3 regions of the Thalassotalea ponticola genome follow, and region 2 is predicted to be linked to each of the others. Evidence: predicted binding sites of a transcription regulator. Region 2 holds the regulator's gene; each other region holds the start of a gene.
The links. Region 2 encodes sigma-54, which starts transcription at its own class of promoters, with help from an activator protein. Its sites were predicted from a motif close to GTTGGCACGNNNNTNGNNT; they were not measured.
Positions count from the first base shown of each region.

Region 1: ACAY30_RS04980 (DVUA0089 family protein) is a predicted target of sigma-54. The motif match lies at 1,294-1,312, and genes of this name have one in related genera.
Region 3: ACAY30_RS13925 (TorF family putative porin) is a predicted target of sigma-54. The motif match lies at 4,722-4,740, and genes of this name have one in related genera.

Region 1 is NZ_CP166871.1:1,149,936-1,153,327, forward strand. It holds partial or broken gene ACAY30_RS04970 (recombinase family protein) at 1-24, shown strand, start outside; RNA gene ssrA (transfer-messenger RNA) at 566-916, opposite strand; gene ACAY30_RS04980 (DVUA0089 family protein) at 1,350-1,916, shown strand; gene ACAY30_RS04985 (hotdog fold domain-containing protein) at 2,329-2,793, shown strand; gene smpB (SsrA-binding protein SmpB) at 2,866-3,348, opposite strand.
Region 2 is NZ_CP166871.1:423,623-436,809, forward strand. It holds gene tldD (metalloprotease TldD) at 1-903, shown strand, start outside; gene yjgA (ribosome biogenesis factor YjgA) at 1,020-1,553, opposite strand; gene pmbA (metalloprotease PmbA) at 1,718-3,061, shown strand; gene mgtE (magnesium transporter) at 3,214-4,581, opposite strand; gene ACAY30_RS01940 (HPr family phosphocarrier protein) at 4,733-5,032, opposite strand; gene rapZ (RNase adapter RapZ) at 5,047-5,892, opposite strand; gene ptsN (PTS IIA-like nitrogen regulatory protein PtsN) at 5,905-6,354, opposite strand; gene hpf (ribosome hibernation promoting factor) at 6,360-6,647, opposite strand; gene ACAY30_RS01960 (RNA polymerase factor sigma-54) at 6,671-8,134, opposite strand; gene lptB (LPS export ABC transporter ATP-binding protein) at 8,231-8,959, opposite strand; gene lptA (lipopolysaccharide transport periplasmic protein LptA) at 8,961-9,509, opposite strand; gene lptC (LPS export ABC transporter periplasmic protein LptC) at 9,475-10,041, opposite strand; gene kdsC (3-deoxy-manno-octulosonate-8-phosphatase KdsC) at 10,038-10,610, opposite strand; gene ACAY30_RS01985 (KpsF/GutQ family sugar-phosphate isomerase) at 10,604-11,578, opposite strand; gene ACAY30_RS01990 (calcium/sodium antiporter) at 11,592-12,560, opposite strand; gene ACAY30_RS01995 (outer membrane protein OmpK) at 12,814-13,187, shown strand, end outside.
Region 3 is NZ_CP166871.1:3,152,860-3,166,046, reverse strand. It holds gene ACAY30_RS13950 (type IV pilus secretin PilQ) at 1-980, shown strand, start outside; gene aroK (shikimate kinase AroK) at 1,179-1,697, shown strand; gene aroB (3-dehydroquinate synthase) at 1,702-2,763, shown strand; gene ACAY30_RS13935 (Dam family site-specific DNA-(adenine-N6)-methyltransferase) at 2,839-3,666, shown strand; gene ACAY30_RS13930 (DUF2970 domain-containing protein) at 3,681-3,866, opposite strand; gene ACAY30_RS13925 (TorF family putative porin) at 4,013-4,666, opposite strand; gene rpe (ribulose-phosphate 3-epimerase) at 4,960-5,637, shown strand; gene trpS (tryptophan--tRNA ligase) at 5,658-6,662, shown strand; gene ACAY30_RS13910 (FHA domain-containing protein) at 6,748-7,725, opposite strand; gene ACAY30_RS13905 (trypsin-like peptidase domain-containing protein) at 7,716-8,969, opposite strand; gene ACAY30_RS13900 (phosphoenolpyruvate carboxykinase domain-containing protein) at 9,315-9,713, shown strand; gene ACAY30_RS13895 (hypothetical protein) at 9,725-10,162, shown strand; gene ACAY30_RS13890 (LysR family transcriptional regulator) at 10,509-11,384, opposite strand; gene ACAY30_RS13885 (lactoylglutathione lyase family protein) at 11,479-11,976, shown strand; gene ACAY30_RS13880 (hypothetical protein) at 12,053-12,604, opposite strand; gene ACAY30_RS13875 (AbgT family transporter) at 12,724-13,187, shown strand, end outside.

The DNA.
Region 1 (3,392 bases), 720 kb from region 2:
CGTTGCAAAAATACACATGGTTGTAGTGTTAAATCTAAAAGTATTAGTAGAGATCAAGTGGAAAATGATTTTGTTGAGGTATTACAAGACATCCATGTGAAATCTGAAGTATTAAAACTAGCTCAGGTGATTAGTGAAAAAGTTTTTAAAAATCGCTCCGAAGATAGAGGTAAACAAACCAAGTTATTGCGAAAGTCGCTGTCAGATATTGAGGATCGGAAGTCTTTAGTCATCGACAAAATTATCAAATCCACAAATGGTATTGTTATTCAAGCGCTAGAAAACGAAGTTGATAAGTTAGAGCAAGAAAAAATAATTGTGGAACAATCTATAAATGACAGTGCAAAAGATAATGTAAATTTATCTGATTTACTCTCTAAAGTTAGTGATTTTTTAATGTCGCCAGCCAGTTATTGGCAAGAAGGTAACTTAAAACAAAAGAGGCTGGTTCAAAACTTAGTATTTACAGATAGAGTTGAGTACTCAAAAATAACTAAATTTGGAACCGCCAATTATTCTTTGCCATTCAAGCTGTTACAGCTTGAGAACGGAAAAAAATGTGAAGTGGTGGAGCGGGGGGGATTTGAACCCCCGTCCGAAAAACCTACATCCTCGGTACTACATGCTTAGTCGTTCTTTTGTTTAACCAGTCAGACCCCGAACGACAGGGTTCTTTCTGGTGAGTCTGATACTGTTTCGCGGTTCACCGTCAGACACAGTTCCCTCGCTAACCCATTTAGTGTGACCATCGCTTCTCAAGCCAATAGGTGAGACTTTGAGAGGATGGCTAGCATTAAGCTGCTAGTGCGAACGTTTCGTCGTTTGCAACTATAGTTTTGCGGCTTTTTACCAGGCCAACCGCCCCTGGGCATGCACCTTGGGTTTCGTGAATCCCGTCGAATCCTGAATCCGCCCCGAGTATCATTTTACCGTTGGTGTAAACACTTACACGATTTAACGCTAAGTGACTGATATCGAGCATTCTAGCCCGTCTGAGTATGATGAGCAAGAGTTAAATTCAAGCTCATTGTGTTTCATTTTGTGTACCACGTTTATTTGGACAAATGTTAATCCACTAAATTCATTTGTAGGTTAAAACTCCTTCAAAATTGTTTGAATCAGTATCTGATTATTATCAATAGTTATTTAATTTTTTTTACCGTTTTTTGGGGATTCTTAGGTCTGACGTTAACCGCGATCTGAATTACTACATGATGGAGCAAGTTTTTACACTATTTGTACAACCGAAAATGTTTTTGTTTTACCGACCCATTCTAATTGCACCCTCCGTGGTTTGGCACTTTTTTTGCTAGGCATGCTGCGAGTTTTTACAGGAGACAAAAAATAACATGAAACAGAAACTACTTATTATATTTATTGCTATTTTAAGTTTGTCAATGACGGCTAAGTCATCGGCTAACTTGATACATCTTGAAGGTGAGATTGAATATCAAACTGACGTCGTTCACATTAGTTTTTCTATTGCTCAAGATACCAGCGATCTTAGATTCTGGACTGACAGCTTTATGAATGGGCTGAACTTCGACCCTATTGCCGCTCTTTGGGATTCTTCTGGAGTGTATATAGGCCAGAGTGATGATAATCCATTTGTTAATCCCGAGACGCAAACAGTCTATGATTCAGGATTCAGTCTTAGCTTTTTGGCAGCGGGTGACTATATCTTGACGATAGCGTCATATTCAAACTTTGCTTCAGGCTCTCATTTAAGTGAAGGATTTAGATATGATAGCTTAGATCCTGTTCCTATTGAGCAACACTGGACGAGAGGAACTGGATATTATAGTGTTTGGCTAGATGGAGTTGACTCAGCCCGAGTGGTTTCAGAGCCAAGTACCATGATGATGGTATTACTCGGCCTGACTGGATTAGTACTGCGTCGATTTAAGCGTCGATAGACATTCTATCTATCGATTAATCAACAACTCGTAAAACTCCGAAAAGCTCTGCCTGCTCTTGCCAGAGCTTCTTGCTTGTTACATAAGGGGCAAATCGATTTTTCACATTGTTGTCTTCATTACGTTGACAAAAAGCGGAAACCCCTAACCAGCCGATTCTAACTCTAGGTGAAGGTTAAACAGGTACAATACGTAGCAAAACCTCACGCGCCAACGATCACATTGCGCCAATTGGTTCTGAAGTTTATCAAAATTAATTTTTTAGAAAACTATCCTGATATCGATGCGCTGAATGCGTACAAACCTTGCGATTTTCCAATCACTTGCTCCCATGTTTATTCTGTAAAGTTTTTGTTAATAAGGTATACTGGCGGTCTTTGAGATTACAACAAAGAATAACAACGAGGTAATGATGGCTCAAAATAAATTATTGGAAGTCTATGAAAAGTGGAGCAAGTTTCCCTTTGGAAATCGACTTTTTTCCTGGTTTTTTGCTCGCTGGGCTCCGTATTTTAAAACCATAAATCCACAGGTCAAAGAGTTGCGAAACGGCTATTGTAAAGTCGTTATTCCTAAGCGAAAAAGCGTTGAGAACCACATCGGCACCGTACACGCGATTGCTGTATGTAATGGTATGGAGTTGGCCATGGGGGCGGTTTGTGAAGCCAGTATTCCGTCACATCTGCGCTGGATACCTAAGTCTATGACCGTTGATTACACGGCAAAAGCCGGCAGTGATGTCACTTGTATTGCAGACTTGGCTGGCAAAGAGTGGCAACCGGGTGATTTTGGTGTGCCCGTTGAAGCCTTCGACGAAAATGGCGTGACGGTGGCTAAAGGGGTGATCACTGTGTGGGTAAGTAACAAGAAAAAATAGTGGCTAGCAAGTAGTCACTTTGTCGTTAAAGATAAAAAGCCTGCGATTGCAGGCTTTTTATTGTTAATGCGATTAGCGCGTTTTGTGTTTCATGATTCGACCTTGGTCGACCTTCCATTCGCGGTCTTTGATATCGGCGCGCTTATCATGAGATTTTTTACCTTTACCTAAGCAAAACTCAAGTTTTACCCAATTGCGTTTCCAATACATAGCGGTGGCAATAAGCGAGTAACCCTGGCGATCAACTGCGCCTATCAAGCGGTCGATTTCTCGGCGGTTGAGTAGGAGTTTTCTATCTCGTCTAGGATCACAAACCACATGACTTGACGCACTAATTAACGGCTGTATTTCAGCACCGAGTAAATAGGCTTGACGGTCTTTGATAAACACATAGCAGTCGGAAATGTTTACTTTACCTTGGCGGATTGCTTTGATTTCCCAGCCCTGTAACTCCATACCCGCTTCAAATTTATCGGATAAGGTGTATTCGTGCCTCGCCTTTTTGTTTAAAGCGATGGTATTACTTGATTGTTTATTTGATTTTTTCTTAGCCATAACAGCGCCTATTATACGTATAACCACAAACAATGGTACTGATT
Region 2 (13,187 bases):
CTGGTTCGCTTGAATTGCTCTGTTTTAGTCGAAGCCAATGGTCGTCGTGAACGCGGTAATTCTGGCGGTGGTGCACGTACTGACTACAGTTATTTCTTTGAATTAGAGCAAGGTAAAGCCCGCTATAAAGTCTACGCAGAGGAGGCGGTACGCCAAGCTCTGGTGAATCTCAACGCGATTGACGCTCCTGCGGGCATGTTGCCGGTTGTACTGGGCGCTGGCTGGCCAGGGGTGTTATTACACGAGGCGGTAGGTCACGGCTTAGAAGGTGACTTTAACCGCAAAGGTTCGTCGGCGTTTTCTGGCAAAATTGGCCAAAAGGTGGCTTCTGAGCACTGTACCATTGTCGATGACGGCACGCTAACGGGTCGTCGAGGTTCGGTGTCGATAGATGACGAAGGCACACCGGGTCAATATAACTTACTTATCGAGAAGGGCATATTGCGTGGTTACATGCAAGATAAACACAATGCGCACCTGATGGGGGTAGCGCCTACCGGTAATGGTCGCCGGGAGTCCTACGCTCATTTACCGATGCCGCGTATGACCAATACCTATATGCTCGCAGGTGAACACCAGCCTGATGACATCATTAAGTCGGTGAAAAAAGGCATTTATGCACCAAATTTCGCTGGCGGACAAGTGGATATTACCTCGGGCAAGTTTGTGTTTTCGACCGCCGAAGCGTATTTAATAGAAAATGGCCAAATCACTTCGCCAGTCAAAGGGGCGACGTTAATTGGCAGTGGCCCTGAAGCGATGCAAAAAGTCAGCATGGTGGGCAACGATCTATCGCTTGATAGTGGGGTAGGCGTGTGTGGTAAAGACGGTCAATCAGTGCCAGTAGGTGTTGGTCAACCGACGTTAAAAATTGACGAAATGACCATAGGCGGTACACAGTAATACCCTGTATCGAGCAAAAAAAAGCGCCACTGACTTAGTCAGAGGCGCTTTTTTTTTACGGTTCTTTTTGTGTGGCGTGGTTACACGGGCTTGTCAACGCCAAAAGTGAGCTGCGCTTAAGCGCTCGGCGTATAGGCTACGTGTTGTTTTAAATACTTAAACAGCTCTTTATAACTCTTGCCAGGTTTGCTTTGTTTGACCTCTTTGTTGGCCTGACGGATCAGTTGGCGCAAGCGCTGGCGTTCTAAGCTACTGTTGTCGTTAATTAATGTCTCAATAGTTTGGTTATCAGCGCTTAGTATCTGCTCGCGTAACTCTTCGTAGAAGCGGTTGTGCGCGTCAGCAATACCGTGTTTATTCTCCATGATGTCAATTTTTAAGCGAATCGCCTCGACATCAAGGCTGTGTAATTGCTTGGCAATGAACTGTACGTTGCGATGAAAAGCATCGTGTTTGCCTTTGATCTTATCAGCGATAACCAGGGCCTGCTCAATTTCGCTGTTTAACGCCAGTTTAGCGCGCTGTTTGGGACCCATGTGACAGATCGCTTCCGCTAATTTTTGTAGGTCCTTCATGTCTTGCTTTAATTCAGTTTTGCTTACGTAGAGAATGTCATTTTCTTCGTCGTATTCGCCAATTTCTCGAGCCATAATTGATACAGATAGATAAAGTCAGTTTGTCTTATTATAACTGTTTTTCGTTATCAATAATGCCCTGATCAGCAAAAATCAATGAAATTATTGGTCAATGTGCGTTGGGAAAATGGCAGGCTGTGATATCCTTGCTGTACGTTAACCTCTTTATCTCGCAAATCATGGAAAACAAGCAATCAATTGAACAATCGATGGAACACGTTAAACAAAGTGTCAGCAAAGTGTTAGAGATGGCGAAGAGCCTGGGTGCGCAGAGCGCAGAAGTCTCAATCTCAAAGATGCAAGGGCTGAGTGTTTCGACGCGTATGGGTGAGGTAGAAACCGTCGAGTTTAACAATGATGGTGCATTGGGTATTTCACTGTATAAAGACGGTCGCAAGGGCTCTGCGTCAACCGCGGACTTATCGGAAAAAGCATTACAACAATCGGTTAATGCAGCTGTCAATATTGCCAACTATACCTCCGTTGATCCGTTTGCTGGACTTGCAGATAAAGAGCTTCTTGAGTTTGAGCCTGAAGACCTCGACTTATATCACCCGCAGCAGATCAGTGCTGATCAGGCCATTGATATTGCTCGAGAAGCCGAATTAACGGCTTTGCAACGGGATGCGCGCATTGTTAATTCAGACGGTGCTAACTTTGCTAGCTACGAGGGTTTTAAAGTTTATGGCAACAGCCATGGGCAGTTAGTTGCTTATCCAAGTACGCGTCACAGCTTAACTTGCATGATGATTGCCGCCAGTGGTGAGGATATGCAACGCGATTATAATTATACGGTGAGTCGTGAGTTTGCTCAGTTGACGCCGGCCAAGTCACTTGGCGAGCAAGCGGCCGATGCCGCACTAGAGCGTTTGAACCCGCGTAAAATCGCTACCCAAAAGTGTCCTGTGCTATTTCGCGCCGATGTTGCTAACAGCATTTTTGGTCACCTTATCTCGGCGATCAGCGGTGGCAATTTATATCGCAATTCATCGTTCTTAGTTGACAGTATTGGTGAGCGGATATTTAGTGATCACCTAACGATTGAAGAGCGACCGTTTATCAAGCGAGGCTTAGCCAGTTCGGCATTTGATGCGGAAGGGGTAAAGCCTATACAACGCGAAATCATCAAAAACGGCTGTTTGCAATCGTATTTGCTGACCAGTTACTCAGCGCGTAAACTCGGCTTGCAAACCACTGGTAACGCCGGCGGTATTCACAATTGGCAAGTGTCGGCAAACGGCGGTGATTTAACGGCAATGCTTGAAGCGATGGGGACCGGTTTATTAGTCACCGAGCTGATGGGACAGGGCGTTAACGTTGTTACGGGTGATTACTCCAGAGGCGCCGCTGGCTTTTGGGTAGAAAATGGGCAAATTGCTTATCCGGTCTCTGAAATCACCATTGCGGCCAATTTAAAAGACATGTTTAAGTCTCTAGTATTAAGCGGTAACGACTATGATCTGCGCGGTAGTATAAAAACCGGTAGTTTATTGATTGAACAAATGCAGGTGTCAGGTCAGTAACCGGTGTTGTGTGGCTAAGCAAGCGATTGGTACTTGCTTAGCTACGGCTAATTCATCTTATCACTAACCGCTATCACTGGCGTTACTAGAATTTGACTCGTCTATCAGTGCTAAACCGAGCGGTAATACCTTTGTCGACAGCCGTGAATGCTTTAAGCAGTTGAGCTTAGGAGCAGGGTAGCCGTACCTAAAAAGGCAAAGATACCAACGACATCGGTTACCGTGGTGAGGATCACCCCACCAGCCAAGGCTGGGTCTATATTCATTTTTTTCAATGCTAACGGCGTGATCACACCGGCCAAGCCGGCAACCGTTAAATTAGCGAGCATGGCAAACGCAATAATACCACCTAGTAACAAGTCTTGCTTCCACAGAGTAACAATCGACGCAATCAACAGTGACCAAATAAGCCCGTTTAAAAAGCCCACGGCTAATTCCTTGGTTAATATCGTGCGCGCGTTGTTTTCGCCTATGTGACCCAACGCCAAACCGCGAATAACCAAGGTTAGCGTTTGACTACCAGCGACGCCACCCATACTGGGGACTAACGTATTTAACACCGCTAAGATGGCCATTTCCGCTAAAATAGGTTCAAACATACTCGACACCGCAACGGCTAATAAGGCGGTGATTAAATTGACCCCTAACCAAATGGAGCGTTGTCGAGTACTTTTAATAACTGGTGCAAATGTATCGGCTTCGTCATCGAGACCGGCCATACTCATCATTGAGTGCTCTGCGTCTTCGCGAATAATATCAACCACATCATCCACGGTAATACGACCGAGCAGGCGGTTGTCGTCATCAACAACAGGAGCGGAAAACCAGTCGTGGCGTTCAAACATAATGGCCACTTCGGTATCTTCCATCGCGACGTTTACTGGCACCGTATGGGTGTCGGTAATTTCCCCTATCGCTTGCTCTGGTTGGGCTGTGACTAAGTCAGCCAAAGAAACACTGCCGATGAGGATATCTTCACGGTTTACCACATAAAAGGAGTCTGTCGATTCAGGCAGTTTGCCCTTGAGACGCAAATAGCGCAGTACGACATCAACTGTTACATCAGGACGCAGGGTAATGGTATCCGTATTCATGATACCACCGGCCGTTTCTGGCTCGTAAGCGAGAGCCTGCTCTACTCGCATACGGTCTTGCGTATCCATCGAGTTGAGCACTTCTTGATACGCTGAATCAGGCAATCCGCGCAGGACTTCGGCGAGGTCGTCTATATCCATGCCTTCTGTCGCGGCCGCAACTTTTTCCGGTTGCATTTTGCGCAGAATGCCTTTGCGCACCTCTTCTGAAAGCTCTTCTAAAATATCGCCGTGTAGGTCGGGATCAACAAGTTGCCATAATACGTTACGACTTTTGGCCGGAGACGACTCGAGTAGCAAAGCGATGTCGTAATCGGACATGTTTTGCAGCATTTTACGCACGTAGACAAACATACCACTATCGATAGCGGTATTAATTTCTAGTAATCGCTGTTGGCTTGTTTCTTGTTCTGACAACTCTGCCACGGTTCACCTCATGCGCAAGGGTGTTGTTGTTATTAAGTCTTGATGGTTATGTTCAGCCTCGCAAGTCGTCACTTGTTTTATTTGTGGTTGAAGCTTATAACTTGGAGTTATCGTATTGAAGTGTATCGTAAATTTGTAAAATAATCAGCTACTATTCTGCTTCGTCAAATTTGTCGCCAAATAACTGGCACACCGCATCAAGAGCTTGTTCAGCATCATCGCCTTGGCACTCAACTGCAACCGTCTTCCCTTGACTACCGGTTAATAACATCAAGCCCATGATCGAGCCAGCGTCGGCCGTTTTACCATCTAACACAATGCGAATTGACGAGTTAAATTGCTGGCTCAATTTAGCTAGCTTAGTTGCTGCGCGCGCGTGTAGGCCGAGTTTATTTTCAATGGTCACCATACGCGAGGCATGGGTTGAGGTTGCAGACTTGGTTTTTGCCATGATATTTAGATCGCTTATTTAATTAACTCTCGATGACGTACTTGCACATCTTTTTCTTCTTTTTTAAATTGCTTGGCCAGAGTTTCAGCAATATAAACACTTCGATGCTGTCCTCCAGTGCAACCAATGGCCACCGTTAAATAGGTGCGATTATTGCGTTCAAGGTGAGGCAACCAAGTCATCATAAATGAGTTTATTTGCCAAATAAACTTGGTGACTATGGGTTGTGCTGCGAGGAAATCTTGCACCGGTTGATCGAGACCGGTAAATGCCTTTAAGCCTTGCTCCCAAAAAGGGTTTGGTAAGAAGCGCGCATCAAATACATAATCGGCATCGGTGGGAACACCGTGTTTGAAACCAAATGATTCAAACACTAACACCAATGAACCAGTCTTTGACCCCATTACTCGCTCGCGCACTAAATCCGCCAACTGATGCGGCGTTAAACTGGTGGTATTGATATACATGTTAGCGCGACTGGCGACTGGATCGAGAAGTTTCTTTTCCAATGCGATAGCTTGATCTAAAGCCATGTTTTTGCGGATCAAGGGATGTAATCGCCGGGTTTCACTGTAGCGGCGTACTAACTCTTTATCATCAGCATCGAGAAATAGCACCGACAAGTCGACGCTATTTGGTAAATAATCGATAATCTCACTGGCATCGTCAGGGTTGGTTGGCAGGTTGCGTACATCTAACGAGACGGCAACATGCTGGTAATCATTAATCACCGTGTGTGTGAGAGCGGGTAATAGATTGACGGGAATATTGTCTACACAGTAGTAGCCCAAGTCTTCCAGTACGCGCAGAGCGACAGTTTTTCCCGAGCCGGAGCGGCCACTGACGATCATTAATTTCATAGCGATTCCCTGTTAGCCGTTGGCGACCGTGTTGTAAAGTTCATTGGCTGAGGTACAGCGTCTGACTTTTTTACTGTTTTGTTTATCGGCAAAATATTGCGCGATACTCGCTAGTGTCTCTAAGTGTTGCTGACAGCGGTCTTCAGGAACGAACAGAGCAAAGAAGATATCCACCGGTTTATTATCGATTGCATCAAAGCCTATAGGTGTATCTGTGGTGATAAGTACGGCGATGGGTTGCTCGTTATTATTGATTTTACTGTGCGGTATGGCGATGCCATTACCAATCCCTGTACTACTCAACTTTTCCCTGTTGATCAGGTTATTGAGTAATTCTTTTGCTGTCGCCGAACTGATTTTGTTGGCCGCAAGCACACTAATTTGTTCTAGAATGTTTTTTTTACTATTGCCCGGAGCTGCACACACTGTGCAGTCCGGTGATAACAAGTTGGCAAGATTCATAAAATTTAATGACTGGATAATTTCGCCTTGTGTTTTAACACTTGACGGTCAAGTTTATCGACAAGTGCATCTATCGATGCATACATGTCCTCATTTTCGGCAGAACCAAATATTTCACCTTGGTTCACGTGTAGCGTTGCCTCTGCGATTTGTTGCAGCTTTTCAACTTTCAATACGACATAAACGTTGTTTATATGGTCGAAGTGACGTTCAAGTTTCTCAAATTTTTGTTCAACATAACCGCGCATAGAGTCGGTAACTTCAACATGATGACCAGAGATATTGATTTGCATAAGCTGTTTCCTTATCGTTGTGCTTACAGTAAGCTTTTTCTTTGGTTAGATGGTGGGATACCCAAAGATTCTCGATACTTAGCTATTGTCCGGCGCGCAACGTTAATACCTTGTTCCGCCAATAATGCAGTAATTTTACTGTCACTTAAAGGCTTCTGTGGGTTTTCAGCGTTGACCAGCTTTTCAATTAGGGCGCGTATCGCCGTCGATGAGCACTCTCCCCCGTTTTCAGTACTGACATGACTAGAAAAGAAATACTTTAATTCAAAGATTCCCCTTGGAGTATGCATGTACTTTTGTGTGGTAACCCGAGAAATTGTCGACTCGTGCATCTCAACCGCTTCGGCAACGTCATTTAGCACCATAGGGCGCATGGCTTCAGGTCCGTGTTCAAAAAAACCTTGCTGTTGTTGAACAATACAGTTAGATACCTTCAACAGGGTATCGTTGCGGCTTTCCAGTGATTTGATGAACCATTTAGCCTCTTGTAAGTGCGAGCGAATAAACTGGCTGTCTTGGGCTGAACTGTTTTTCGCCATAGCAGCATACTGACCATTTATATTGAGCTTTGGTGCAGTATCGGGGTTTAGTTCAACCACCCAACGTCCGTTTTTCTTCACCACACTGACATCAGGAATAATATATTGCTCCTCGCCTTGGGCAATGGCATCGCCAGGACGAGGGTTTAAACTTTGTATTAAGCGCATTACCTCGCGTAACTCGTCTTCTTTTAACCGCGTTTTGCGCATGATACTGCGAAAGTCGCGGTTGGCGAGCAAATCAATGTGTTTACTGATCACTTGTTTGGCTTGCGCTAAATACGGTGTATTGCTGTCAAATTGATTTAATTGGATTAATAAACAATGTTGTACAGAACACGCACCGGAGCCGATGGGATCAAACATGTGAATTCGCTTGAGCACCGCTTCAACTTCGTCCAATTCGATGCGTTCATCGGCGATACTTTCGAGTATTTCAGCAGTACTGATAGTCAGGTAGCCGGCATCGTCTATCGCGTCAATGATCGTCATCGCGATACTGCGGTCGGTATCAGAAAACGGAGTGAGCTCCATTTGCCAAGTCAAATGATCGCGAATTGTTTCACTGGTTTCACCTTGATATAGCGAATCGTCGTCGTTTGGCGGGGCAATGCCGGTCATTGACGTACCGGCGCTGAAGCTTTCTTCCCAAGTCGAATCAACCGACAAATCCTGAGGGATTTCACTGTTGGTAAGAGCTTCACTGGTGGTAATTTGATCGGCGTTATCACTATTGCTCGACGATTGTTGCACATCGTTCATATCGAGATCCGCCATATCATCCGTCGATTGACTATCATCAACCTCAAGCAACGGATTAGAGTCGAGAGCTTCTTGAATTTCTTGTTGCAGATCCAAGGTAGATAGCTGCAACAATTTGATCGCTTGTTGCAACTGTGGCGTCATCGTTAAATGCTGGCCTATGCGCAGCTGAAGACTTGGTCTCATGAGTTAATTGCTTTCCATAAAACGAATTACATATGCCAATTTTGGCGGAGAAAACTAACCCTGCTGATACAGTGTTTGGTCACCTTGTTACTATAACTATAGCGTGAATTTATCACCTAGGTAGACATCTCTCACATGCTGATTAGATAATACCTGATCGGCACTACCTTGCGCGATTAGTTCACCGTGACTCACAATATACGCATGTTCACACACATCGAGTGTCTCACGCACGTTGTGGTCGGTGATAAGCACACCAATACCGCGTTCTTTTAAGTGTAAAATTATTTTTTTTATATCGCTGACTGAAATCGGGTCGACGCCGGCAAAGGGCTCATCGAGTAAGATAAATTTGGGATCAGCCGCTAACGCTCTGGCTATTTCAACGCGTCGACGCTCTCCCCCCGACAGGCTTTGCCCGGTATTGTCGATAATATGGCCAATATTGAATTCTTCGACTAGCGATTCGAGCTTGTCTTGGCGCTGACTCGCGCTGAGTTCTTTACGGGTTTGCAATATTGCCATAATGTTATCGCGTACCGATAACTTGCGAAAGATAGATGCCTCTTGCGGCAAGTAGCCAATACCGTGTCGCGCGCGTTCGTGCATCGGTAACAGGGTCAGATCTACGTCATCTAAGGTCACTGTACCCTCGTCGCTGGCAACCAGTCCAACAATCATGTAAAACGACGTCGTCTTTCCGGCGCCATTTGGACCGAGCAGGCCGACTACTTGACCAGCGTTAACGGACAAACTGACATCTTTTACGACTTTGCGCCCTTTGTAGGCTTTGGCTAAGTGCTTTGCATCGAGAGTAGCGGTCATCTTACTGTTCTTTTTCACTTTCAGGTTCGGTTGTTTTTTTTGATTTTTTATCGGGAGCAATAATGGTGGTAACAATACCCGTGCCATCTCCGTCTGCGGTTAACTGCTCTGTTTCTAGGTTGTAGGTAATAACGTCACCTTGCACCATACTGTCTTGCTGGCTGACCTTGGCATTGCCGCGTATCACTAGTGTGCTGGTATATGGCGAGTAGGTGATTTCATTGGCTTGCAGTTTAATGGTATCGCCATTGTCTAACTGTTGTGAAAACGTTGCCGGCTTTCCCTGCGCCAGATATTTTTTATTTTCTGCTTCTTTGGCGTCAATTACTTGCACTAAGTCGGCCGATATAGTCAGAGAGCCTTGGGTGATTTTGACATTGCCGCTGTAGCTAGCGATGCGCTTCTTTAAATCGGTGGCCTGTTTTTTCGCGACAATTTTGATGTCTTGCTCAAAATCAGCTTGTTGGGCAATCGATAAATGACTGACGAAACACAATGGTAGAGCGATTACTAACTTATTGATCGCGTTTTTTAAAGATTGTCTGTACATGGTCACTCAACGTCATTTCAGTGGTAGTAGCATTAATTTCTAAACCAGAGCCGTACATAGTAAAGTCTTTACCCAGTATCTTAATGTCTTGCTCTGAGGTAATAATTTTGGTGTTTAAATCCAACAGTAAGGATGTCGCCTGAACTTCAGAGATATAGGCCAATTGATCATCATTGGATAATCTTACTTGATTTTCAAGCATTAATATATTGTCGCGGCCAATTAAGCCAGAATCGGCGCTTAAACGCCACGATGTTGAGCCATCAGTTGGGTAAATCGTATAGGCTGGGGCGACAAACTGAGTCTCAGCTGTTTGGTCAAAATGGGTCATTTGTTCGGCATAAATGGTATGGATTAACTGTCCATCTTTATCAAATTTTTTGGCGGTAAGTGCTTTGGCGACAAATGCCGGTTCATTAATTTCGATTAAAGGTTGTCTATCGAGTTTGAGAGACTGCTGATACTGCAAATAGCCATAAATGGCGATGGCAATAACAAATAAGATAATCGAAATATAATGCGAGCGGGTCATACGCTCGCTCCTTTGGCAAGGTGCAGAGTTCCTTGTGCTTGCATGATCAGATCACACAGCTCTCTAACTGCGCCGTGTCCACCTTTTAAAAAGGTGACATAGTCAGCGCTTCGCACCACTAGAGGGTGTGCGTCATTCACTGCAACGCCAAGGCCTACCGCTTCAATGCAGGGCAGGTCGGGCACATCGTCACCAATATAGGCGACCTCATCGATATCAAGGTCGAGCTGCTGAGCAATATCAACTAACGCGGGCATCTTGTCTTCTTGTCCTTGCACAATAAACTGCACATTTAGCGCGCGCATCCGATTGTTGACAATATTTGACTGACGACCGGTGATCACTGCAACAGCAACCCCGTTTTGAGACAAGGCCTTAATTCCAAAACCGTCTTTGGTGTTAAATGCCTTTAACTCTTCGGAGTCATTGCCTAGATAAATACGGCCATCTGAAAAAACACCATCGATGTCACAGACTAATAGTTTTACCTTCTTTGCTGCCGTTAAAACTCGCTCATCAACATTGCCGTATAGGGTGTTGAATAATGCATTAACCGTACTCACTACAATACTCCAGCTTTTAATAGATCATGCATGTTCATGGCACCGATCGGTTGTTGTTGATCGTTCACCACGACCAAGCCATTAATGCTATTGTCTTCCATCAATTTTAGTCCTTCAGCTGCCAGCATTCCTTGCTTGGCGACGACAGGGTGCTTGGTCATCACCTCGTGGATGGACACTTGATGAAAGTCGAGTTGTGCGTCGAGAATTCGACGCAAGTCCCCGTCGGTAAACAAGCCGACGAGCGTGCCGTGGTCATCGACCACTGTCGTCATTCCCAAGCCCTTTTGCGTCATTTCAACCAAGGCATCTTTAATTTTACACTGGTAGTTAATTTTAGGCAGTAAATCACCGCTGTGCATGACATCGTCTAGACGCAATAGCAATCGCCTACCTAGGCTTCCTCCCGGATGAGATAGGGCAAAATCATCAGCGGTAAAGCCTCGGGCGTTGAGTAGGGCAACGGCTAGTGCATCGCCCATAACTAAAGTTGCCGTAGTACTTGACGTTGGTGCTAAGCCCAAAGGGCACGCTTCGCGAGGCACTTTAATGCAGATATGTACATCGCTCAATGTGGCTAGTGTAGACTGCGTGTTACCCGACATACCAATGAGGTGTGCACCGATGCGCTTAATAATAGGAATGATGGCTAGCAGTTCCGAGGTTTCCCCAGAATTAGATATGGCCAGTACCACATCTGCGCTCGTGACCATGCCCAAGTCGCCGTGACTGGCTTCACCCGGATGGACAAAAAATGCCGGTGTACCGGTGCTCGCCAACGTTGCCGCGATTTTGCCTCCAACGTGTCCAGACTTGCCCATGCCGATCACGATCACCCGTCCTGTGCACTCGTACATGAGCTGGCACGCTCGAGCAAAATGCTCGTCGACGTAGCGTGTTAAGTTGCTAATTGCTTCGCGCTCAATAGCAATAACCTCGGATGCGATTTCAATAAACTGGTTGGCCGTAGGCATACTCATTCTCAAATCAACTAAAAATTAAATACTGATAGACAATAAAGGTCGTCAACAATACACCACCTTTTACGCGCGTAATGCGAAATTGTCCCTGGCGACTAAAGCACAATAACAGCAACAAAATGGTTAATGCCATCATATATGGAACGTCTCGGCTGGCAACATCACTGTCGACGCTACCCGGCGCGATGATACCTGGTAAACTTAACACAGCGAGAATATTAAAGATATTTGAGCCGATAATATTACCTAATGCCAGATCATCTTCTTTTTTAATAATACTCATAATACTTGCCGCTAACTCGGGTAAACTGGTACCTATGGCAATGATGGTTAGGCCAATAACCAAATCACTCATACCGAGTGCTTTGGCAATGACGGTCGCGGAGTCAACGAGGTAGTTAGCGCTTAGTGGCAATAAAACAAGACCAAAAATCAACCACGCTATAGCGACACCTGTGTTGACGTTATCGGGGATGTCTTGTTCTGCTTCCGCAATCATCGGGTCTACGGCGAGGTTTTGTCCGGCTTGTTTTATACTCACCATCAACAAGCTTGCAATAAAGACAATAAAACCCGCCATCAACACCATGCCTTCGAACCAAGAGAAGTGCAAGTTATAGAGCATTACGCTGGCGATAAAGGTAACCGAAAGTAAAATAGGGAGTTCGCGTTTTAGCGTCATTGAAGAGACGATTAAAGGCTTACACAATGCGGTTAAGCCGAGTACTAACGCGATGTTGGTAATATTTGAGCCAAGCGCGTTGCCAATAGCGGTATCGGGGCTACCTTGTAAGGCCGCCGTCGCCGCGACCATCATTTCCGGTGCCGAAGAGCCCATCGCGACAATGGTCAAACCAATGATCATCGGCGCAATACCAAAGTTGCGGGCTATTGCCGCTGCGCCATAAACAAACTTATCTGCGCTGTAAATTAACGCGAATAGAGAAATTATTAGAATGATTACTTCGATTAACATCTATTACTCCAAAAAACTAATCCTTAAATTTTCGCTGTTAATGAGCCAAATTAAAAGAGATAAAGCATAAATAACTGTATTTTTTGTAAAACAGTGGACTTTTCTGGCAAGCGTGGGACGACGCGACCACCTCAATTTAAATAAATCTGGCAAAAACTAGAAATAGCAATAAGCTTTTAAGCAAGCTGATACCATTTTTACCATCAGTACATACGTCGCAGCGTATGTACTGATGGCGATCAGAGGATCTATTATGAAACACCCGTTGATTACCTTAGCTTTGTCACTATCACTGGCTACCCCCGCAGTTAACGCTGAACAGCTGTATGGTTTTGCTGATTTCTCGATTAACTTTTTAGACTGGACTGAAAAGGCGGAAGACCGAACCGATCCTGATATTGGCGGGTTTGGTGGTCCCAAAGAAGATTTTTTCTACATTGAAGTCGAAGGTGGTGCCGGCTTTGATTGGGGTGATCTCTATGGTTTTTTTGACGTTGAAAATCCCAACAACAGTCGCAACTACGGGCAATTCTCTGAAGACGCCGGTGCAACCGATGGCTTTCGCTATGCGATGAAAGGCAGTATTGCGGTCAATATCGGCCAAAGTAACTGGAATTATTACTCTCA
Region 3 (13,187 bases), 620 kb from region 2:
TAGCGCCGCTGTACGCAGAATACGTACAAGTGAATTACGCTAAAGCAGCCGACTTTGCCGCTTTGTTGAAAAATGAAGATACCAGCTTATTGTCTGAACGCGGCAGTGTTACCGTTGATGAGCGCACCAACACCTTGCTGATTCGCGATACCGCGAAAAGTATCGAAGATATCAAGCGTATGATGAAGGTATTGGATATTCCAATTCGCCAAGTGGTAATCGAATCGCGCATGGTAACGGTAAAGGACAATATTAGTGAAGAGTTGGGTATTCGTTGGGGCATGACCCACAACGGCAGCGACACCGCTACGTCTGGTAATTTAACTGCCGCTGACTTAGTCAATGGTACTGCTAACAATGGCATAGGTGTTGTCCCTTCTCTTAACGATCGTCTAAATGTTAATTTACCGGTTGCCGACCCAGCTGGTAGCATTGCCTTTCAAGTTGCGCGTTTAGCCGATGGCACCATTCTTGACCTTGAGCTATCGGCAATGGAACAAGAAAACAAGGGTGAAATTATCGCTAGCCCGCGGATCACCACGTCAAACCAAAAAGAGGCGTACATCGAACAAGGTACGGAAATTCCGTTTGTTCAGGCAGCGTCAAGCGGTGCGACAACGGTTACCTTTAAGAAGGCGGTTTTAGGCTTGCGCGTGACACCACAAATCACGCCGGATAATCGAATCATTCTCGATTTGGTTATCACTCAAGATACCCGTGGTGATACGGTAGCAACAGGTACCGGCGTAGCAACGGCGATTGATACCCAAGAAATAGGTACGCAAGTGTTGGTAAATAACGGCGAAACCATTGTACTTGGCGGTATTTATCAACAACAAATAATCAACGCTGTATCTAAGGTACCAGTATTGGGAGACATTCCATATCTTGGTTGGTTATTCCGAACAAATAGTGAATTTAACGAGAAAAAAGAATTACTTATCTTTGTGACGCCACGTATCGTTACAGAAACTTTTTAAATCTTAACGGTTAACGGCTTGTAAAATCAATCTGGGTTACGACAACAATGTATATGTGTTGGCTGCCCAGATTGTGTTTTTTTATAGCAGAAGCTTGCAATTAGTCTGAATAACTTGCGATAATTGCGCCCTTAATTTTATCGAGGAGAGTCCTCAATTTCCGTTAACTAACAATTTTACGAGTAGTAAAGTAAGCTCATGGCAGAAAAACGTAATATTTTCCTGATCGGCCCAATGGGAGCAGGTAAAAGCACAATTGGCAGAGAAATTGCCGACAAACTTCACCTGGACTTTTATGATTCAGACCAGGAAATTGAACGCCGTACGGGCGCAGATATTTCATGGGTTTTTGATCTAGAGGGTGAAGAAGGCTTTAGAAAACGCGAAGAAAAAGTCATTGAAGATCTCAGTGAAATGCAAGGCATCGTTCTGGCTACAGGTGGTGGTTCTGTGATCAGTGATTTAATTCGCAATCGATTATCTGCTCGCGGTATTGTGGTGTATTTAGAAACGACCATTGATAAGCAGGTAGCACGCACCCAGCGAGATCGTCGCCGTCCACTATTACAAACGGAAGAAGATTCCCGTACTGTATTAGAGCGTCTAGCTAAAGAACGCAATCCACTGTATGAAGAAATCGCAGATCACGTCGTACAAACTGACGATCAAAGCGCTAAAGTAGTCGCTAATAAAATCGTTGAGAAGTTGGATTTCTAATTACATGTCGTCATTGATAGTTGAACTCGGTTCTCGCAGTTACCCTATCTATATTGACTCCGGGCTGTTATCAAACAGCCCTATTACTTCACATATCAAAGGCAATAAAGTTTGCATTGTTACCAATGCGGTTGTTGCTGACTTATACCTAGCCTCATTGCAACAGCAGTTGACCAACTACGACGTTGATGTCGTTGTGTTAGCTGATGGGGAACAAGAAAAATCACTGGCCAATTTTGAACGAATAATGGCTCACCTTTTGTCTAAGCTGCACGGTAGAGATTCAACTTTAATTGCGCTTGGTGGCGGAGTCATTGGTGATATTACCGGCTTTGCAGCCGCGTGCTATCAGCGGGGTATTGACTTTATTCAAGTGCCCACCACGTTACTGGCGCAAGTGGATTCATCCGTTGGTGGCAAGACAGCGGTTAACCACCCGTTGGGTAAGAATATGATTGGCGCGTTTCACCAGCCTAAAGCTGTACTTATTGACGTGCAATCGCTGGTCAGTTTACCCAAGCGAGAATTTGCCGCAGGTATGGCCGAAGTGATCAAATACGGCATATTAGGCGATGTCGAATTTTTTGCCTGGCTCGAAGCCAACAAAGTCGCGATCAAGCAGGGCAACAGCTCGGTATTAGCGACGATGATCGAACGTTGTTGTCAGAACAAAGCCAATATCGTCGCCCAAGATGAAACCGAATCCGGCGTAAGAGCACTGCTTAATTTAGGCCACACCTTTGCCCATGCAATTGAAGCAGAGCAAGGCTATGGCAAGTGGCTACACGGCGAAGCCGTTGCTGCAGGTATGGTACAAGCTGCTAATTTGGCAGTCGTACTAGGTTTTATCACCTCATCGCAAGTCAAACGCATTGAACAACTGTTGCGCTATTTTGATTTACCCACCGAAGGTCCTAGCACCATGGACATTGAAAGCTATCTCAAGCACATGGTTAGGGACAAGAAAAATCTCAATGGGAAAATTCGCCTAATTATTCCAACATCTATTGGCAAAACTGAGATTTTTGATAACATAAGCCGTGAACAGTTGCAGCAAGTGATTTAAAAACACTGTGGTGATCTCAGAGCACCCTGTAGCGCCTACTTCCCCTCAGGGCATAAGCCGTATAAGAACAATACAATGACGCAAAAGCAAAGAGCCTTTCTCAAGTGGGCCGGAGGTAAATACACGCTAAGTGATACCATAGGTCAAATGCTACCTAAGGGTAAGCGTCTCATCGAACCGTTCGTCGGTGCAGGCTCCATTTTTTTAAACAGCCACTACGATCGCTACTTGCTCAATGATATTAATCGCGATTTGATTAATATCTATTTAACCCTGCAAAGCACGCCAGATAAATTTATCGCTGATTGTCGCAAGCTGTTCAGTGAGCAGTTTAATCAGGCCGAGCAATATTATCACTTGCGCAGTCAATTTAATGCATCCGACGACGCCTATCAGCGCAGCCTGTTGTTTTTATATATGAATCGCCATGGTTATAACGGTCTGTGTCGATACAACTCTAAGGGCGGCTACAATGTACCGTTTGGCAAATACAAGCGTCCTTATTTTCCTGAAAAGGAGCTGTTGGCGTTTGCTGAAAAAGCACAAGTGAGTGACTTTGTCTGTGAAAGTTATCGTCAAACCTTTGCCCGCGCTGAAGACGGTGATGTCATTTACTGCGATCCACCCTATGTGCCATTGAGTAAAACGGCCAGCTTTACCAGTTATGCAGGTAACGGCTTTGGCCTAGACGAGCAAGCGGATTTAGCCAATGCGGCTGAAGAAGTAACACGTGCGAAAAACGTCACCGTATTGATCTCAAATCACGATACGATTTGGACTCGCAAAATTTATGAGCATGCAGATCACATCAAGTCGATAAAAGTCGCCCGAACCATCAGTCAAAAAGGCAGTGCCCGTAACAAAGTCGGTGAACTACTCGCGCTTTACAAGCCCAAGCGATAGCGGCAGATCAATGCCTATGCGACGCTGATAACAGTGCGCACTACTACGAGTAACAATACGACAAATATCACCACGCCAATGACGCCGGCAATGACAAAGTGGCTCGCTTTGCCATGGTAAAAATCGCGCTGTCGATTGCGCTCGCTTTGTACGCCAATGAGGGCGGCCATTAGGCTACCAATGAGCTGTCTGAATTTCATTGTGATTGCATTTGTTGGCACTGTTATGTCTAGCATACAAGGACTAATGAAAATATCAAACAGAGCAAAGTCTTACTCCACATTTTTAACACTTACATACGGAATAAGACCCGGCGTAGCTGATGTTTAGTTGCGCTAAGCGATTGTTAAAATGACTTACTCAGACTAAATACCATTGACTCATCACCTTCAAAGGTTTCTAAGTCAAGCTCTTCTGAATTTTTAATAATCGCAACACCGACGTCGAAGCCTGCAACTTCAGCGCCATAGCCAATTTCGATGTAATCACCATCAAAGTCCTTTCCCCAGGTGCCGTAGGTGGCATAAAAGCCCTCGTACTCACCGGTTAGTGCTAAAAAATCATAGTCAGATTCTGGGATGCCCAAACCACTATCTTCTTCATGGGTACCAATGTTGTAGGAAACTGAGAACATGCCAAAACTAACACCCAGATTAAGCTCGTTGTAGGCGGAGTCGAAGTTGCCAGTGTATTGGTAGGTGGTTGCGCCGATACTCAAACCCAAGCCTGCATCGGTTTCAAAGCCGTAACCTGCATAAAGGTCAACTTCCAAGCCATCGCTTACATCAGCTGCCCAAGTGCCGATATAAAAACCACTGTTTTCATAATCCACACCTGCACTGGCAGAGGCTGTACCAGTTTGCGCGATACCGCGGAAAAAGTACTGCGAAACAACACCCACGTTGGCACTCACTTCTGCTTGTGCAATTGGCGCGGTCGCGATCAGCGAGCTAAAAGTTAAAGCGGTAGCTAAAACGGATTTGTTGATTGTGTTATTCATATTTTCACCTGTGCAAGTTGGATTTATTAAATGATTTTTTGTTCTGTTATGACTTTTGCAAACTTGATGCCAAACATCTTGAATAGGCTGAAAGCACTGATTAAACGGGGAGGAGAGATTCGTTTTAGTGATGTTTAGTGCTGTTTAGCAACGGCAAATGCGCTTTTTTAGTGCGCGATGGTCACTTTTTGTGCGGTGTTAGGTCACCTTATCCGACAATTTTGTCGTTGAGACTTCTCTAATAGCCCTTTATTTTGCTAAAGTATGCACTTTAATCAACGTAGGTTTACGCTATGTCGTCATTTTTAATTGCCCCATCGATTTTATCGGCAGACTTTGCCCGTTTGGGTGAAGACGTGACCAATGTTCTCAACGCGGGAGCAGATGTCATTCATTTTGACGTAATGGATAATCATTTTGTCCCCAACTTAACGTTTGGGCCTATGGTTTGTCAGTCGCTTCGCGACTATGGCATTACCGCACCCATTGACGTACATTTAATGGTTAAACCCGTTGACCCATTAGTACCCGCGTTTGCTAATGCTGGCGCTGATATTATTACCTTTCATCCTGAAGCCAGTGATCACGTCGATCGAACGCTACAGTTAATTAGAGATAATGGTTGTAAGGCGGGGTTGGTATTAAACCCTGCGACGCCGTTACACGTTTTAGATTACGTGATGGACAAATTGGATGTGATCTTATTAATGTCTGTTAACCCCGGGTTTGGCGGACAAAGCTTCATTCCGACAACGATCACTAAGCTGCGTCAGGTAAAGCAGCGAATCCAAGACAGTGGTTATGATATTCGCCTCGAAGTGGACGGCGGTGTCAAAGTAGAAAACATTAAAGAAATTGCCGCCGCAGGAGCAGATATGTTTGTTGCGGGTTCGGCAATTTTTGCTCAAGCCGATTATAAAGCAGTGATAGACGCTATGCGCGCCCAATTGGCGCAACTCGATCAATGCTAGCAATGTTATAAGGACAAAAAGTGACTAAGCCAATCGTATTAAGTGGATGTCAGCCATCAGGTGAGCTGACTATTGGTAACTACCTTGGTGCGTTGCGCCAATGGGTTGGAATGCAAGACGATCATCAGTGTTTTTATTCACTGGTTGATTTGCATGCAATTACCGTGCGCCAAGAGCCAGAGAAATTGCGCAATGCCGTACTAGATGGCTTAGCCTTGTATCTAGCGTGTGGTGTGGATCATCAAAAAAGCACGATCTTTGTGCAATCACAAGTGCCGGAGCACAGTCAATTAGCGTGGGTATTAAACTGCTACACCCAAATGGGTGAGTTAAACCGGATGACTCAATTTAAAGACAAGTCCAGTAAGGCCGGTGCGGATATCAACTCGGGTTTATTTACCTACCCGGTATTAATGGCCGCTGATATTTTGTTGTATTCGGCAAACCGCGTACCAGTTGGTGAAGATCAAAAGCAACACTTGGAACTCGCACGTGATATTGCCAATCGCTTCAATAATTTATACGGCGAAACCTTCAATGTTCCCGATCCGTACATTCCGGAGACAGGTGCCCGGGTGATGAGTCTACTCGACCCGTTGAAGAAAATGTCTAAATCAGATGACAATCCGGGTAATTTCATTGGTTTGTTAGAAGATCCAAAGAAAATCACAAAAAAAATCAAACGTGCCGTTACCGACTCTGATGAGCAAGCGCGCATTTATTACAACGTTGAAGAAAAGCCAGGTGTATCAAACTTGCTAAGTCTCTTGTCATGTGCAACGGGACAATCGATTGAATCGCTTGTACCTCAGTATGAAGACAAAATGTATGGCCATTTAAAAGGTGATGTAGCCGAAGCCGTTGTCGCTATGCTCGAGCCAATACAACAGCGCTACCAGCAGTATCGCAATGACCAAGCTTTCCTAAACCAAGTGATGCGAGAAGGTGCTGATAAAGCTTCAGCACATGCCAGTAACGTATTGGCGTCGGTATATGATGCGGTGGGCTTTATCGCTAAGCCCTAAAGTCGCTCAGTATTTGAATTAAAAAAAACCGCCAACAACACCTGTTGTTGTCGGTTTTTTTATCTCTACAATGGCCAGCTATTAATTACTTATTCTTATTATCGAGCTTTTCCCGTTGCTCGTTAACTTGGATGAATAATTCATCGGTGTCATTGATAAATTGCTCGGTTGAACTGGCTGTACTAAACGACAGTGCTGGCATCAGAATCGTCGCGTCGTAACTCGGATGCGGATTAAAGTCGATATTGTCACTTGCGCCTTGCAAGTACAAACCGGCAAAAATAACCGTTGTTACCAAGCCTGCGATGCGTATGCGTCGCCAACTGCTGTGGGAAAATGCGATATACAAGTTAAACCAGATCAGGCTGAAGGTGAGGACGATATACAAAACGTCAATCAGCCATTGCCAATGTACTTTGCTGGACAAGTTAAACGCTAACGTCGCATCGATGAAATCCACCAGCCAAAACAGATTGAGGATAAGAAAACTCACCCCAATTTGGCTGCCAATACGCGCCTCATTTTTATTTAAAAATGCCAAAAGTGAGCACAGTAGTGGCCACATCGCATAGGCCAAGGTAGAGAAAGACACCGACATAAACAATTGGCTGTACGGAATATCAACTTGGGTAACTTGTAAATAGGCCAAATAGTAAGAAATGAGAAAAAATAGTAATACCATGGCGATGATCATCGGCCATCGGCCACAGGCTTCGACAAATTTTTCGACTTTGGTTAACGTGATACTGGCCGCGACAGGGTGGTTGGCGAGCATAACGCGCAACTGAGTTTTACCCAAGCGAATGACGTCGCCAGAGCGAATTTGTTGCCAGTGGGTGTCAACTCGTTTACCGTCTAGGTTACTGCCATTGACGGAATCGAGATCTTTTACATACCATTGGCCATCCTGCGCTTTTAACGCTAAGTGTTCAGCACAAATATGCGGGTCAACTAAAATGAGATCATTGTGGTAGCCTCGGCCGATAGTAATCTGTTCGCTTGCGTATTTGTGGCGAGCTTTGACTTTTCGGTTACGACTTATTTCTTCAATTATTAATTCCATGTCACAGCTTCCATAAACTTGCGATTAAAGGCTTTAGCTGATTGTTGATCGACCCCAGACAGGGTGTAATGTCCGACAATCGCCTTGTTTTGCTTATCGACTGAGGCAGAAATGTAGAGAATGTCGTATAGGCCTTCATATTTGCGATAGCCGCGTACACAGTAAATGGCTTTATTGCGAATTTGCTCAGAGTTATTGGTGACGATATCATGGTGACAAGAAAACTCTGTGACATCTTCTTTTCCAGCGTTGTTACTGGCTCGAGCATCGTTGATATAGCGTTGATAAATTTGATAAAACCGATCACTGGGTAGTTGCTTTGATTCAAAATAGTGAAACTCCATATCGATGGTGCCGGTTGAAAAGGTATCGGACAGATAAATATACTCTTCCATCTGGCAGTTGGTCACCGCCTTAAACATTAACTCATCGACCAGCTGTGCATTAGAGTCCCCCCAGCAACGAATAAAATCAACCGATGTATCGGCTATTAATGCCGATGAAAACGGTTTTAATTGCCATGCAACATCCATGAGTTGGCTGTATAAATGGCGTTGGTATTGATGCAATTGAGTGGCGATTTGTTGGGTAAATGTTTGTTTTACTTGTTGGCTAAATGACGATACTAAGCTTTGTAACTTATCTACGGGTATTAAAAAGCCAATTTGATTACCCGAAGACGCGACGTTGATACCGACTACTTGTGCAAATTCATTGACCACCGGGCCACCACTCATGCCGGGGTTTACCGAGCCGGTAAAGTGTATGCGCTGATTGAAGGACTCCTTTTTAAGGCCGTTGTAGGTGCCTGGTACGACGATCATGCCTAAATCGTGAGGGTTGCCTAATGAGTAAAGCTTTTCACCTTTGCTCGGTGGTGTTTGCGCTAGTGAAAAGTGGGTATCTACAATATTGTCTTGTTTTAATACGATGGCTAAGTCATTGATAACGTCTACTGTTTTTAGTTTTAGTAGGCCTTTTTCACCAAGGTGATTTTCGTATTCGATGATGTATTTGTCAGGGTATTGGGCAAAGCCAGCAATGACGTGGTAATTGGTTGCGATATAACCCTGTTCATTTATTTGAAAACCAGAGCCTATACTGGATTTTTCTGACGTTGCCTTGTCGATTAAGCGAATTTGGAATAACGCGGGCGCAAGGTCGTGGAAGATTTGTTGCGCTTTATCTGCACCGTAGCTCACTGAGCTGGCAAGTAAACAAAGCAACAGGGCTATTAGTCTCATAAACATGTCCAAGTAAATTGAGTCGACAAAGGGTGATACACTTCACAAGCTACCCTAGTGTTATTAGGTTGAGTCACTGTCATAAAAAATTCATAAAAAGTTACAAAAATTGATTGTTCTTATTAGCTTTTTGCAAAAAGCTGGTCTAGGTTATTAGTATATAAAAACATAAATGCGCTAATTTTTCATATCATCAGTTTATCTTATTACTCCATTGGTTTAATTACACGGCTTTTTTTGTGTGAGTTAACAAACGGAGCACAGATAGCATGTGTGTATCGATGACAGCCCCCAAAAGTGAAAAAGTAGTTAGAGCAATAACAAGTGACTTGATGAGAGGGACGAATGAAACATACATTATCATTTGGCATTATGCACCAGTTATCCGATAACATTATTGAGTTGTGCCTAGATCACAATTCGCGGTTTGATCACACGTGTTACGACGAATATCGCTCTGTGATAGATAAGCACATTGAAAAGCCATACGGTGTATTAGTTAACCAAATTAATTTCTCTGACTTTGAACACTCGTTGATCGAACGGGTGCTAGAAAATGACAGTGTCAGTGCAATTGCGGCGGTTAGTTACTCACCTGACAATGATTTAGTAAACCAGCGATTTATTCGGCTATTGCGCAATAAACCCATATCCCTTAAAGCGTTTTGTGGCTACCAATTAGGACGAATGAAAGCCCAACACTGGTTAGCCTTAAACCTTACAACTCAAAATCAAAGTGCGTAAAACGAGGTAGTATGAAATTTCAGATGAGCTTTGGTGTGATCAATTTACTAAATGATCACATCGCTGAAGTGATTATTGATGAAGGCACTCATATGAGTTTGGAAATGTGCGAAGAGTACGACGAATTATTGCTAAACATATTTGATCGCCCATTTGGTCTACTTATCAATAAGTTAAATAATTACAGCTACACCTTTGAAGCGAAGCTGCACATAGCATCGCTAAGCCATTTAAAGGCCATGGCGGTGATTCATTACAATAGTGAAGCGGAACAAAAAACCAACGACTTACTGGCTTTGAGAGAGACCGATAAGTGGAATCTAAAAACCTTTTGCGGTTTGCAAATGGGACGGGAAAAAGCCATCGCTTGGTTGGATAAAGCGGTAGCAAAACACCACCAAGACAGCAACCAGCTAGCCAATAGTTTGGACAGTGATTTAGATTCCTAGGATATATTTGTATTTTCTGGCATAAGCTATTTATGGTAATAGCAAAGCAGCGTGAGCGACGTTTGTTTTTCCCAACTGAGAGAATGCTAACGCCGCTAGTGTGACAAATAGCTGTGCCATTTGGGCTGAGGCTAAAATCGTTTTACTCTGTGTTAAAACAGATCAATTTAGATGACTAAACAACACAGTTTAGTCATGATTGAAGCGATTTTATCTGTCAGTAGATGTATGACACCAAGAGCAACACGCGACAGCACCCGTGTTAGCCTGGTGATGGATAACCAAGCAGGTCTCGGTAGTAACAGCTGCACACTATCGAGTTATTTGTATTTGCTGGTCGGTAACGCTACAAAGCTAGCTGTTGTTCTATCCAGTCAATAATTAATCGCTGTCGCGCCATTAATGGTGTGAATCGTCTATAGCAGATGTAGATTGGCTCGCTCACCAGATGGTTCAATTGATGAATAGTAATATCCGCCTGATTGGTAAATGCGGAGGCGGCGTGTAGGGGTAATACGGTGAAGCCTAAGCCTCGGCACACCGGTTCTAAAATAAGGCTTATTTGATTTGAAAAGCCACGCTGCGTAATGTCGCTAAGGTGTTTGAATTGCGGGTAGTTTGCCGCCAGTAATAAATTGCCGTGATGCATTGCATCGGGGTGCGATATAAAACCTAATTTTTGTAAATTTGACCAACTGATATCGTTAATGCCAGCAGCGGTCACCAACACTAATGGCTCGGTTGCAACCTGCTGATAGATTAAGTCGGTTGAGGTGATTTGCTGAGTGATGATCCCCAAGTCACACTTTCCCGCCAGTAAACTGTCAATAATTGCGCTATTCGATGAAAATCCATAATTGATTATCAGTTGTTTGAATTGACGTTGTTTATCGAGCAAGAAAGGATACAACTTCAGACCAATACTACCCGGCGACATCAGGGTCACGCTACCACTGTGCGGATCATCTTTATTCAAGCTGTGCTCGACGGAATCTAGTGCCAGTAAGATCTCTTTTCCCTGTTTATACAGAGCCTGCCCTGCTGGCGTTAGTGAAAATGATTTACCCTGACGCAGCAACAGTTGTGTTTTTAGTGACTGCTCTAGCTTTTTTATATGCTGGCTTACTCCTGGCTGAGTCATATACAACGATTCGGCAGTTTGGGTGAAGTGACCAATATCAACCAAGGTACAAAATGTTTTTAACCACGTGGTATTTATCATAACGCTACGTAATGAAAAGTATGATAAATGATAATTTACCATGCTTTATTTTAGAGTCTATACTTTGGTTGACTTTTTAATAGGAGAATAGAGCATGTCTGCATTTCCACGCACGTTTTCACACATCGGTATTTCAGTACCAGACGTTGAAAAAGCGGTAAAATTTTACACTGAAGTACTCGGTTGGTATTTAATTATGAAACCAACAGAAATTGTTGAAGACGACAGCCCAATCGGCGAGATGTGTACCGATGTTTTTGGTGCGGGCTGGGGGCATTTTAAAATTGCTCACTTGTCTACTGGTGATCGCATTGGTGTTGAAATTTTCCAATTTGCCAATCAAGAAGATCCCAAAGATAATTTTGAGTATTGGAAAACCGGCATCTTTCACTTTTGTGTACAAGATCCAAATGTAGAAGAGTTAGCTGAAAAAATTGTTGCTGCAGGTGGTAAGAAACGCATGGAAAAACCCCGCTATTACTATCCAGGCGAAAAGCCGTACCGGATGATTTATATGGAAGACCCGTTTGGTAATATTTTAGAAATTTACAGTCACAGTTATGAGCTAACCTATTCTGCTGGGGCTTATTAATTTTTTATCAATGCCAAAGCACTGTTTGCAAACTATTTTGTAAACGGTGCTTTTTTTTGGCCCAAACAAGGGGGTGCTAATAGGCCCGTTTGTTTTTAAACTGGCTACTTATCACTTTGGCTTGATGTTGCTGTAATGCAGGTAGTAAGCTATTTACCGGGGTTTCAATCGACGTATTAATGGCGAGTATTTGCCACAATTCGAGATTAAATGGACAGTGCTCGATTAATGTTTTCAGCTGTAGCTCAAGAGCATCTAGCTCGGCATCTGGTTGTTGTACGGCAGCATAACAAAGCGCCTCAGCAAACATCGTTGGCGTAACGACAAAGGCATGTGTGCGAAAGGGCGCAATAAACTCAGCTTGGAATGCGGAGGCGCTTAACAGCCGATTTGGGGTGGGGAATTCAACGCAAATATTACCTTTTTGCATTACCTTACCAGAGCTTTGTTTAAAGCCTAAGCCAAGTAAGTGCTTTTGCAGATGCTGTCGTTGTCCAAGCGATAATATGTCATAGTCGTTGCGGACAAAGAAGTTGTCATCGTAAATCGTCAACATAGCAAAATCACAAATGGCAAAGGTATCTTTGCACGATGCTAAATTGAGTATCTCGTTAACACTAGCGTTCATTATTTGATTTGGCCCAGACCATCTAAATACCGTTAAGCATAGCAAAAACAAAAATTGACTTGCAAAGTTGCGTTTAATTGGTTGATATAAAACAACGTTTTATTTTTGTGAGGTGTTCTATGCAATCAACACAGGTTGATGGTAAACGCAGTTTTATCAATCGATTTCTCAATGGTATTGAAGTTGTCGGTAATAAAATACCCGATCCTACGGTATTGTTTTTTTGGGCCTTGATAATTGTCTGGTTGTTATCGGCATTACTGGCACAAGTCAGTTTTGACTTGGTTAATCCAAGAACCGGCGAAGCGCTGATTATTAATAATCAGTTAACTGGCGATGCGTTGGCAAGTTTTATGGCCAATATGGTACCGGTGTTTACCTCATTCGCACCGTTGGGACTGGTCTTGGTTGCGGTGCTAGGTGTGGGGGTAGCAGACTCGAGTGGCTTTATTACTACCGGGCTAAAGAAAATGCTTACCTTCACTCCAGCAAAGTTACTAACGCCGATGGTAATTTTAGTTGCCATTGTCTCACATACTGCGGCCGATGCCGGTTACGTATTGGTTATTCCTTTGGGGGGCAT